DNA from 3 places in the Xanthomonas arboricola pv. juglandis genome. Region 3 is predicted to be linked to each of the others. Evidence: predicted binding sites of a transcription regulator. Region 3 holds the regulator's gene; each other region holds the start of a gene.
What was found. The regulator FliA, encoded in region 3, starts transcription of late flagellar genes. The targets are predictions, from matches to a motif close to TAAAGTTTNNCNNNCNNNGGCCGATAA.
Positions count from the first base shown of each region.

Region 1 (3,249 bases), 370 kb from region 3:
TGGAAGGCGATGCCGTCGATGACCGAGATGATGTCGGCAATACGCCTGGACGAGGCTTCGATGCCGGACATCTGTTCGATGACCTGGCCGACCACGTCGCGTCCCTCCGAGGCGATGGCGGCGGCGCCCAGCGCGAGCTGGTTGGCGCGGCCGGCGTGCTCGGCATTCTGCTTGACGGTGGAGGTGAGTTCTTCCATCGAGGCGGCGGTTTCTTCCAGGCTGGCGGCCTGCTGTTCGCTGCGGCGGGACAGTTCCTGGTTGCCGCTGGCGATGTCTTCGGCGGCAAAGCCGATGCTGTTGGAGGTGGTCTGGATATGCGTGACGATGTCGGTCAGGCGATGCACGGTGCTGTTGGCATCGTCGCGCATGGAGGCGAACACGCCGTGGAAGTTGCCGGTCATGCGCACCGTCAGGTCACCATCGGCGATGCACCGCAGCAGGTCGGAAAACCTGGCCAGGTTGGTGTCGGAGGTGGCCATCATGGTGTTGAGGTTTTCGACCATCAGGCGGAAGTCGTGTTCGAACTTTTCCGGCTGGCCGCGCAGCGCGAAGTTGCCGGCGCAGGCAGCCTGGGTGAGCTGCTGGATCTGCGCGTTGATGGCGCGCAGGTTCTGCTTGACCTGCTGCATGGTGGCGGTGATGGCGGCTTTCTCGCCGGGGTATTGCTCGATTTCGGGGGCCAGGTCGCCGATGGCATAGCTGCCCATGACCTCGGTCATGCGCAGCTGAGTCTGCACGTGCGCATGCACCAAGGCGTTGGTGTCCTGCACCATGTGCCCGTATTCGCCGGGGAACTGCTGGGCGTCGGTGCGGTAGCTGATCTCGCCGGCATCGTGGCGGGCCGCCATGCTGCGTTGGGCGGAAATCACATCCTGCAGGCGGCGCTGCATCTGCTGCATGGCGCGCAGCAGCTGGCCGGGTTCGTCCTTGCTGGTGGGCAGGTCCTGGCTGCGCAGGTCGCCGTCGTTGATGCGCTCGGCCAGTCGCAGCGATTGGCGCAAGGGCAGCACCACGCTGCGGGTCAGCAACCACGCGATGGTGGCGCCCAGCAGCAAGGCGATGACGGTGGAGACCACCATCAGCATTGCAAAGCCGCGCGCGGTGGTCACCGCGTCCTTGGCGGCCGCGCGGTTCTTGGCCTCCTGCAGGTCGATGAAGGCGTTGATGCTGGCCAGCCAGGCGACGAAGGCGGGGCGCGCCTGCTGCAGCAGGCGTTGTTCGGCATGCGGCTTGTCGGCGCCATCGCGAAACGCGCGCACCTGCGTGATCAACGGCATGGTGCGCTGTTCGATGGCCTTGATCCGCTGGAGGATGGCCTTTTCTTCCGCGTCCGTGGAGGCCGCGATCATGTCGTCCAGTGGCTTGGCGGAGCGGGCGTAGTCCGCGGCGAGCTTGTCGATCGATTGTTCTGCCGTGTGCCGGTCTGCGGGGTCGTCCAGCAGCACGACATCGCGCAGGGCGATCGCGCGGTCGTGCACGCTGCCGCGGAAATTGATCGCATAGCGTTGCTTGACGCTGTTCACTTCGTTGATGGCGGTGAGCTGCTGGTCGATGCTGCGTACGCGCTGGATGCCGACGACGGTGAGGATCACCATCAGGACAATGATCGCGAGGAAGCCGAGGGCCAGGCGCTGACCGATGCGCAGATTCGAAAGCAGGGACATAGGGAGTTTGATCGGTGATCCGGCGAGCGGAAGAGCGGGGAGAATCCCAGCAACAGCTGGGAGGCGATGCGCCCGGGACACCGATGGGGTCGGCAGCGTCGCCGCTGCACGAAGGATGTCTCGACCTGTTCGTTAGCGGCCTGCGTCAGCGGAAATGAAACCGTCCGCCGCGGCAGGATTCATCCACGGTTGGCTTCGCAATGCCGTCAGGCCAGGGCGATCAGGACGCAAGCTACCGGTCGCGGCCGCAGCGCTGCGCTTTGGTGCCGGTCAGCGCCAGGGCAGAAGCGGATTCAGGCTCAGCGAGTGGCCGAGGCGTGGAGACGGCCGCAGCGCCGGAGCCGCGGCCGATGGCAGGCGTCGATCAGCACGCACCGTGCCGCCACCGCAGCACAGCCGCCGATTCAGACGGCCTCAGTCATAGCGCGACAGATCCGGCGCCTTCATCGACGGCGTCATCAGCTTGGCGGCAATGTTCTGGATGCTGGGTTGGCTGGCGAATTTCAGTGCGCCGTGCAGCAGCTGGATGCCGAGCCGGCTGTGTGGATTCATCAGGCGCGGGCCGATCTTCGGTACGCCCTGGCCCTGTTCCACCATCGGCCGCATGGCGTCGGCGTAGGCGGCGAAGGCCTGTTCCAGCGTCGCGGCGCGTGCGATCTCGTTGGCCAGCACGTAGCCGCCGGTGACCGCCAGGGTGGCGCCGATGCCGGCCAGCGGGGTTGCGCACCAGGCCGCGTCGCCGGTCAGCACGACGCGGCCGGCGTGCCAGCGCGGCATGCGCACCTGCCGCAAGGCATCGAAGTAGAAATCGTCGGTGGTGTCCATGCCGTCCAGCACCCGCGCAGCCTGCCAGCCGGCGTCGGCGAAGCGTTCGCGCAGATAGGCCTTCTGGGTCGCCATATCCCAGTCCTGCTCGCCCTCGGGGGCTTTCTGCAGCGACAGCATGGCGCGCGTGGTGCCGTGCTGGTCAGGGCGCAACGAGATGCTGCGCCCGCCGGTGGCGTGATACCAGCGCCACAGGCGGTCATCGTCGGCGGTGCGTGCGATGGTGAAGTAGGCGATGGTCAGATCCATCCAGCGCGGGTCGTTCTCGCCGGGGAACAGCAGCTCGCGCGTGGCCGAGCCGACGCCTTCGGCGACGATGACGGCATCGAAGCGGTCGCTGCGTCCGCTTTGGAAGTGGACGGTGGCAGCCTCGCCGTCGTCATCGATGCTGGCGATGCGGTCGCCGAACAGGTACTCGGCCTGCTGGCGGGCGGCGTCGTAGAGCAGGCGGGCGAGATCGCCGCGCAGGATTTCCAGTTCTGCGGTCGGGCCATCGCCGTCCATGTCGTCGGTCTTGAAGGTCGCCACCGCATGGCCGTGGTCGTCGACCCAGGCGGTGCCTTCCTCGCCGGTGCCGTGATCGAGTGCGGCCTGCTCCAGGCCCATGCGCTGCAGGACCTCGCGGCCGACCCCGCGCACGTCGATGTTCTGGCCGCCATCGCGAAACTGCGCGGTCTGCTCGCCGACGCTGACGTCGAACCCCTGCCGGGCGAGCGCCCAGGCCACGCTGTTGCCGGCGACGCTTGCGCCGGTGATGAGG
Region 1 covers NZ_HG999362.1:2,000,540-2,003,788, forward strand. The annotation lists gene KHN93_RS08710 (methyl-accepting chemotaxis protein) at 1-1,664, opposite strand, end outside; gene KHN93_RS08715 (FAD-dependent monooxygenase) at 2,079-3,249, opposite strand, start outside.
Region 1: the regulator FliA is predicted to act here: its motif matches at 1,797-1,823, upstream of KHN93_RS08710 (methyl-accepting chemotaxis protein).

Region 2 (3,249 bases), 1.3 Mb from region 3:
CTGCGCGCTGATTTCTATGATGGCTTGTTGATACGGAGTGTTGTTCGGCCGCGTGCGCTGGATCTGTGGTGGCGGACAGGCACGCCTGCTTTGTGTAGGAGCGCACCTGGGCGCGATGGGCGTTACCGGGAAAGCTTTGTCGCGCCCGGGTGCGCTCCTACGGTGATTCCGTGCCGGTGGCTTACGCGGCTGCGTTTTTGAAGCTTGCGGGCGCTGCTTTAGGGCTGCCGCTGTGCGCAGGCTGCAGGCGGAAGATCGACACCGCATCGGCCAGTTCCACGGCCTGTTCTTCCAGGCTGCGCGCGGCGGCGGTGGCTTCTTCCACCAGCGCGGCGTTGCGTTGGGTGACTTCGTCCAGTTGCGCGACGGTGCGGTTGACCTGTTCGATGCCGCTGGACTGCTCGGCGCTGGCGGCGGTGATCTCGCTCATGATGTCGGTGACGTGTTTGACCGAGCCGACGATCTCGCGCATGGTCGCGCCGGCGCGGTGCACCAGGCCCGAGCCCAGTTCGACCTTGTCGGTGGAGTCGGCGATCAGCGTCTTGATCTCCTTGGCCGCATCGGCCGAGCGTCGCGCCAGCGCGCGCACTTCCGAGGCGACCACCGCGAAGCCGCGGCCCTGTTCGCCGGCGCGTGCGGCTTCCACCGCGGCGTTGAGCGCCAGGATATTGGTCTGGAAGGCGATGCCGTCGATGACGCCGATGATCTCGCCGATCTTGCGCGAGGCGGTGCTGATCTGCCCCATGGTGGACACCACATCGTCCATCACCTGGCCGCCGTTCTGCGCGACTTCGCCGGTGCCCGCCACCAGCCGATTGGCCTGCAGCGCGCTGTCGGCGTTCTGCTTCACGGTGGAGGTGAGTTCTTCCATGGAGCTGGCGGTTTCTTCCAGATTGGCGGCCTGTTGCTCGGTGCGCTCGGACAGGTCGGTGTTGCCGGCGGCGATTTCCACCGCAGCGCGGCGGATCGTGTCCGATGCGATCTGGATGCCGCCGATGATCTCGGTCAGCCGGGTCACGGTCTGGTTGGTGTCGTCGCGCAGGCGCGCAAAGATGCCGTGCGCATCGCCATCCACGCGCTGGGTGAGGTCGCCTTCGGCCAGTGCGCCGATCACCCGCGCCAACGCGGCCAGGTGGGTTTCCACCGAGTCGTAGATGCGGTTGATGCCCTGCGCCAGCGACAGCAGCACGCCGTCCATGCCGTCGATCTGCATGCGCCGGCTGAAATCGCCGGCCGCGGCGGCATCGATGATCTGGATCAGCGCCTGCTCGGCGTTGACCTGCGCGGTGACGTCCATCCACTGTGCGATGGTGCCCAGCTTGGTGCCGTCGGCGGCGATGATCGGGCTGTAGACGAAGTCGATCTGGCGGCCGAAGAACGGCGCGCGCACCGCCTTGGAGGCGGTCAGCGCACGCATGCGGTCGATCGCGGCCTGGCTGTCGGGATAGATGTCGCCGATGCTGCCGCCGACGAAGCCTTCGGCATGGAAGCTGGGGCGGAAGCTCTGCACATCCGGCTCGATCAGCTTGAGCATCGCCAGCAGTTTGCGGTTGGCGAACAGCACCTGGCCGTCGTCGTCGGCGATGCGGATCATGGTGTCCAGATCGTCCAGCGCCTTGATCACGAACTGGCCGTGGCGCAGCCCCTGTTCCATCACATCGATGCGGATGGCCAGCTTGTCCTGGGTCGCCTGCAGGACGTGCAGCAACGGCGCGAGTTCGCCGGAGGCGTTGCGCAGATCCAGACGCTGGAAGCGCCCGTCACCGATGGCCGTCACCGTTCCGATCGCCTGTTGCAGTTGCGCGAGACCGCGACGGCGCGCCCACCACCACAGCCCGGCACTTGCCGCGCCGAACACCAGCAGCGCCGGTAGCAAGCGGCCCAGCCCGGCCCAGATGCTGCCGGGCAGCAGCGTGGCGGCGTAGAGCGTCAGCAAGCCCAGCAGCCCGATCTGTGTAGCGGCAGGCAGCCATGCGGCCGTGCTGGCACGCGCAATGTTCCGGCCGGAAGGCGGGCGGGAGACGGCGGTGGCATCGGGTGAGGGCGACATAGGCTGAGTCCAACTGAGTGATTCGGAGTGGGGAGCGGCGTCCTGCGCTGCATGGGCTGCTATGGGGTATCGGCGGCCGAGCCCGAATCATGACGGCGTGAAATCACCGTTCGTCGGAATCTGTCGACCAGACCCCCGAAAACACCGATGTAATTGATTTGGAAGCGGTTTCAGTGCGGCCCGATGCACTGCGGAACCGTGATTTGCAACCGGATACCGGTCTTACAATTGTAAATTTCACGTGAAATATCGGCGGGCTCCGTAAACACTTCGTAGACCTCGACACTACGGAGTCCGATCGCATGCACGCGACCAAGACTGGCCAGCGGCGCCATCAGTGCGAGGCCACGAACACGCATCGAAGAGCCGGAAATCGGGAATGGAGAATCGGGAATCGAGCGCGTCTTCAATCAAGCCGAGCCCATAAAAACGACAGCAAAGCGCTTTTCCCATTCCCGATTCCCGATTCCCGATTCCCCAAAAAAAAACCGGCCATCTCACGATGACCGGTCTATCGATACCTAACTAGCTGACGCTACACCGGCTTACTTCGCCGGCTTGGCGCCCGCGTCGTCGGGCAGCGCCCAGGCGATCACGCTGTCGCCCGACTTGGTTTCCATGCGGTCGTGTCCACCCACGGCGGCCACGATGTACTGCTTGCCGTCGATGGTGTAGCTCAGCGGAGCGGCCTGCGGGCCGGCCGGCACGCGGGTCTCCCAGACCTGCTTGCCGGTGCGGGTGTCGAAGCCGCGCATGAAGTCGTCCAGGGTCGCGCCGATGAAGGTCACGCCGCCGGCGGTGGCCAGCGAGCCGCTGTTGTTGGGCGTGCCGATCTCGAACTTGGTCTTGGACGGGATGCCCATCGGGCCCTGGTCGTAACCGGTGCCCAGCGGACGCCGCCAGATCACCTGCTGGGTGCGCAGGTCCACGCCGGAGATGTAGCCCCACGGCGGTGCCACGCACGGCGTGTTGAGCGGCGACATCCACGGCTCCTTGCGGGCGCCGTAGGCCAGGCCCTTCTGCGCCATGTAGCCCGGCGTCTTGCTCTTGCCGTCGAACACCGAGACCACGCCCAGTTCATTCATCTTTTCGCGGGTGTAGACCTGCAGGGTGTAGGGCAGGCGATTGCTGTTCATCACCATGATGCCGCGCTGCAGATCGACCGAGACGCCGCCCCAGTTGATGCCGCCGTGGTTGCC
Region 2 covers NZ_HG999362.1:3,665,095-3,668,343, reverse strand. The annotation lists gene KHN93_RS15890 (methyl-accepting chemotaxis protein) at 182-2,050, opposite strand; gene KHN93_RS15885 (glucose/quinate/shikimate family membrane-bound PQQ-dependent dehydrogenase) at 2,596-3,249, opposite strand, start outside.
Region 2: the regulator FliA is predicted to act here: its motif matches at 2,297-2,323, upstream of KHN93_RS15890 (methyl-accepting chemotaxis protein).

Region 3 (3,249 bases):
GCGCGCCCTGGTCCTGGTTCAGGCCACCGTCGCGCAGCTGGTTGGCCAGCTCGCGGCATTCCTCGACCAGGTCCAGCGTGCGATGGCTGGCCTTCTCGGTCATTTCCACCACGTGGTCCAGGCGCGAGCAGGCATCGTCCAGTTCGCCGGCTTCCTCGGGCACGGTGGGCAGCTCGCCCAGCGCCTGCCCGAGTTCGCGCGCGAGCCGGCTCAGGCTCTGCATCATCGGGCGCGTGCGCAGCGCGGCGAGGTGGTCCACCTCGCGCCGCCAGGCGACCTGGTCACCGCTTTCCAGTGCATCGAGCGCGTGTTGCAGGCGCTCGATCAGGGCGGCACGTTCGGCATCGGCTTCCACGGTGGCGTTCATCAGGCGGTCGCCGCCAGACGTTCGAACACCTTGCCCAGCTTCTCTTCCAGCGTCTGTGCGGTGAACGGCTTGATGATGTAGCCGTTTACGCCGCACTGGGCCGCTTCGATGATCTGCTCGCGCTTGGCTTCGGCGGTCACCATCATCACCGGCAGGTGCTTGAGCTTGGCGTCGGCGCGGATGTTGCGCAGCAGGTCGATGCCGGTCATGCCGGGCATGTTCCAGTCGGTGACCACGAAATCGAACGGGCCGGCCCGCAACGCCGCCAATGCGCTGTTGCCGTCTTCGGCCTCTGCGGTATTGGTGAAGCCCAGATCGCCCAACAGATTCTTGACGATACGTCGCATCGTCGAGAAGTCGTCCACGATCAAAATCCGCATGTTCTTGTTCACATCAAGCTCCTAACACTAAAAAATGCGCGAAAAAATCATTCGTCAATTTCGACACCGGCATCGGCCAGTTCGAAGACCTTGAGGCGGCCGCGCAGACGCACCACCGCCTGGCCATGGATCTGGCAGACGCGCGATTCGCTGACACCGAGCACGGCGCCGATTTCTTTCAGGTTCAATTCCTGTTCGTAGTACAGCGACAGCACCAGCTGCTCGCGCTCGGGCAACTGGCCGATGGCCTTGCCCAGCTCGCGGCCGAATTCGCCACGCTCCATCATCTGCTGCGGATTGGGGCCGCCCTTGGCGGTGGTGTCCAGCTCGCCGTGATCCTCGATCCGTGACTCCAGGCTCAGCACCTGGCCGCGGGCGGCATCTTCCATCAGACGCAGGTAGTCGGGCAGCGGCATCTCCATCGCGGCGGCCACTTCGGTGGCGGCGGCGGCGCGGCCGGTGTGCTGTTCGATCTTGCGCACGGCGGCGGCGGCGTCGCGTGCGCGGCGGTGCACCGAGCGCGGCACCCAGTCGCCACGCCGGATTTCGTCGATCATCGAGCCGCGGATGCGGATCGAGGCATAGGTCTCGAACGAGGCGCCCTGTTCGGAGTCGTAACTGCGCGAGGCTTCGATCAAGCCGATCATGCCGGCCTGGATCAGATCGTCCACTTCCACGCTCGCCGGCAGGCGCGCGGCCAGATGGTGGGCGATGCGGCGCACCAGGTCGGCGTGCTGGGTGACGATGTCGTTGGCGTTGTTGCGCTGCACGGCGCGGTACTGCGCGCTGGCCGTGGTTGCGGTAGCGGTGCTCATGCGGCCACTCCCCGTTGGATGATGCGTTCGACGAAGAACTCGACGTTGCCGCGCGGCACGGTGGGGGCCTGCCAGCGCGAGGTACGGCGAGCGATTTCTGCAATGGCCTGCGCCGACGGACTGGCGGGGTAGGCCTTGATGACCGGCTGCTGGCGCTGCACCGACAGGCGCAACCAGTCGTCCTGCGGCACGTGGCCGAGGTAGTTCAGCGACACGTCGCCGAGGAATTTTTCGCAGACCCGCGACAGCTTGTCGTACAGCAGGCGGCCCTCGTTGGGGTCGCGCACCATGTTGGCGATGATCTGCAGGCGGTCCACGCCGCGTTCGCGCGAGAGCACCTTGATCAGCGCATAGGCGTCGGTGATCGAGGCCGGCTCGTCGCAGACCACCACCACGGTGTCCTGGGCGGCCTGGCAGAAGGTCAGCACGCTGTCGGTGATGCCGGCGGCGGTGTCGATGACCATCACGTCCAGGTCGCGCTCCAGCTCGGAGAACACGTTGACCAGGCCGATGTGCTGGGCCGGGGCCAGTTCGGCCATGTGGCGGCGGCCGGAGGCGGCCGGGACCACCAGCACGCCGCCGGGGCCTTCGATGATCACTTCATCCAGCGTGCAGCGGCCGGCGATCAGGTCGGCCAGGGTGTACTTGGGCGACAGTCCCAGCACCACGTCCAGGTTGGCCAGGCCCAGGTCGGCGTCCAGCAGCAGGGTGCGCTTGCCCATGTCGGCCAGCGCCACGGCCAGGTTGGCGGAGATGTTGGTTTTACCCACGCCGCCCTTGCCACCGGTCACGGCAATGGTGCGCACCGGGCCCAGGGGCTCGGGACGGGTCGCCGACAGGGGGAAGGCGTTGGTCAGCTTGGCGTATTCACGCGACTGCATGGTTGTGCTCCGGAGTACAGGGCTTATCGGCAGCGCGCCGCAAATCTTCAAGGCGAAGAACGAGACTGGCGGCATTGGCGCGGTGCAGGTCGTCGGGGACCCGCTGTCCGTCAGTCACCCAGGTGATGGGCATTTGGTGATCGACGACGACCGACAGCGCACTACCGAAGCGGCCGGTCTCGTCAAGTTTGGTCAGCACCACGCCCTGGGGCTTGGCGTGGGCGAAGCGGCGCACGACCTCGTCGAGGTCGGAAAAGTGCGCGTTGGCAGGCAGCACCAGCAACGAGGTGACCTGGTGCGCGGCGCGCAACCAGTTGAGCTGGGCGGCCAGGGCGCGGTCGCGCTGGCCCATGCCGGCGGTGTCGATCAGCACCAGCTTGTAGTCGCGCAGGCGCTCGAGCAGTTCCAGCAGGCTCTCGGCGCTGTCGGCCTCGTGCACGGCGATGCCGAGCTGACGGCCGTAGCTGTGCAGCTGCTCGCGGCCGCCGACGCGCTGGGTGTCGGTGGTGACCAGGGCCACGTCGCGCGGGGCGTGCTGGGCGGCGAAGCGCTGGGCGAGCTTGGCGATGGTGGTGGTCTTGCCGGCGCCGGTCGGGCCGACCAGGGCGATCACGCCGCCGCGTTCCAGCGGGTCGACCGGGGCCACCGGCAGGCGCTTGGACAGCAGCCCCAGCATCAGCCCGCGGCCGCGGTGCAATTCGGTATCGGCCGGGATCTGCAGTGCCACGTCGCGGATCAGGCCGGCGTCGAAGCCGTAGTCGTCCATCAACTCCAGGGCCTGGGCGCGCACCGGCGAGCCACGCAGG
Region 3 covers NZ_HG999362.1:2,369,321-2,372,569, forward strand. The annotation lists gene KHN93_RS10330 (protein phosphatase CheZ) at 1-367, opposite strand, end outside; gene cheY (chemotaxis response regulator CheY) at 367-759, opposite strand; gene KHN93_RS10340 (RNA polymerase sigma factor FliA) at 795-1,562, opposite strand; gene KHN93_RS10345 (MinD/ParA family protein) at 1,559-2,443, opposite strand; gene flhF (flagellar biosynthesis GTPase FlhF) at 2,430-3,249, opposite strand, start outside.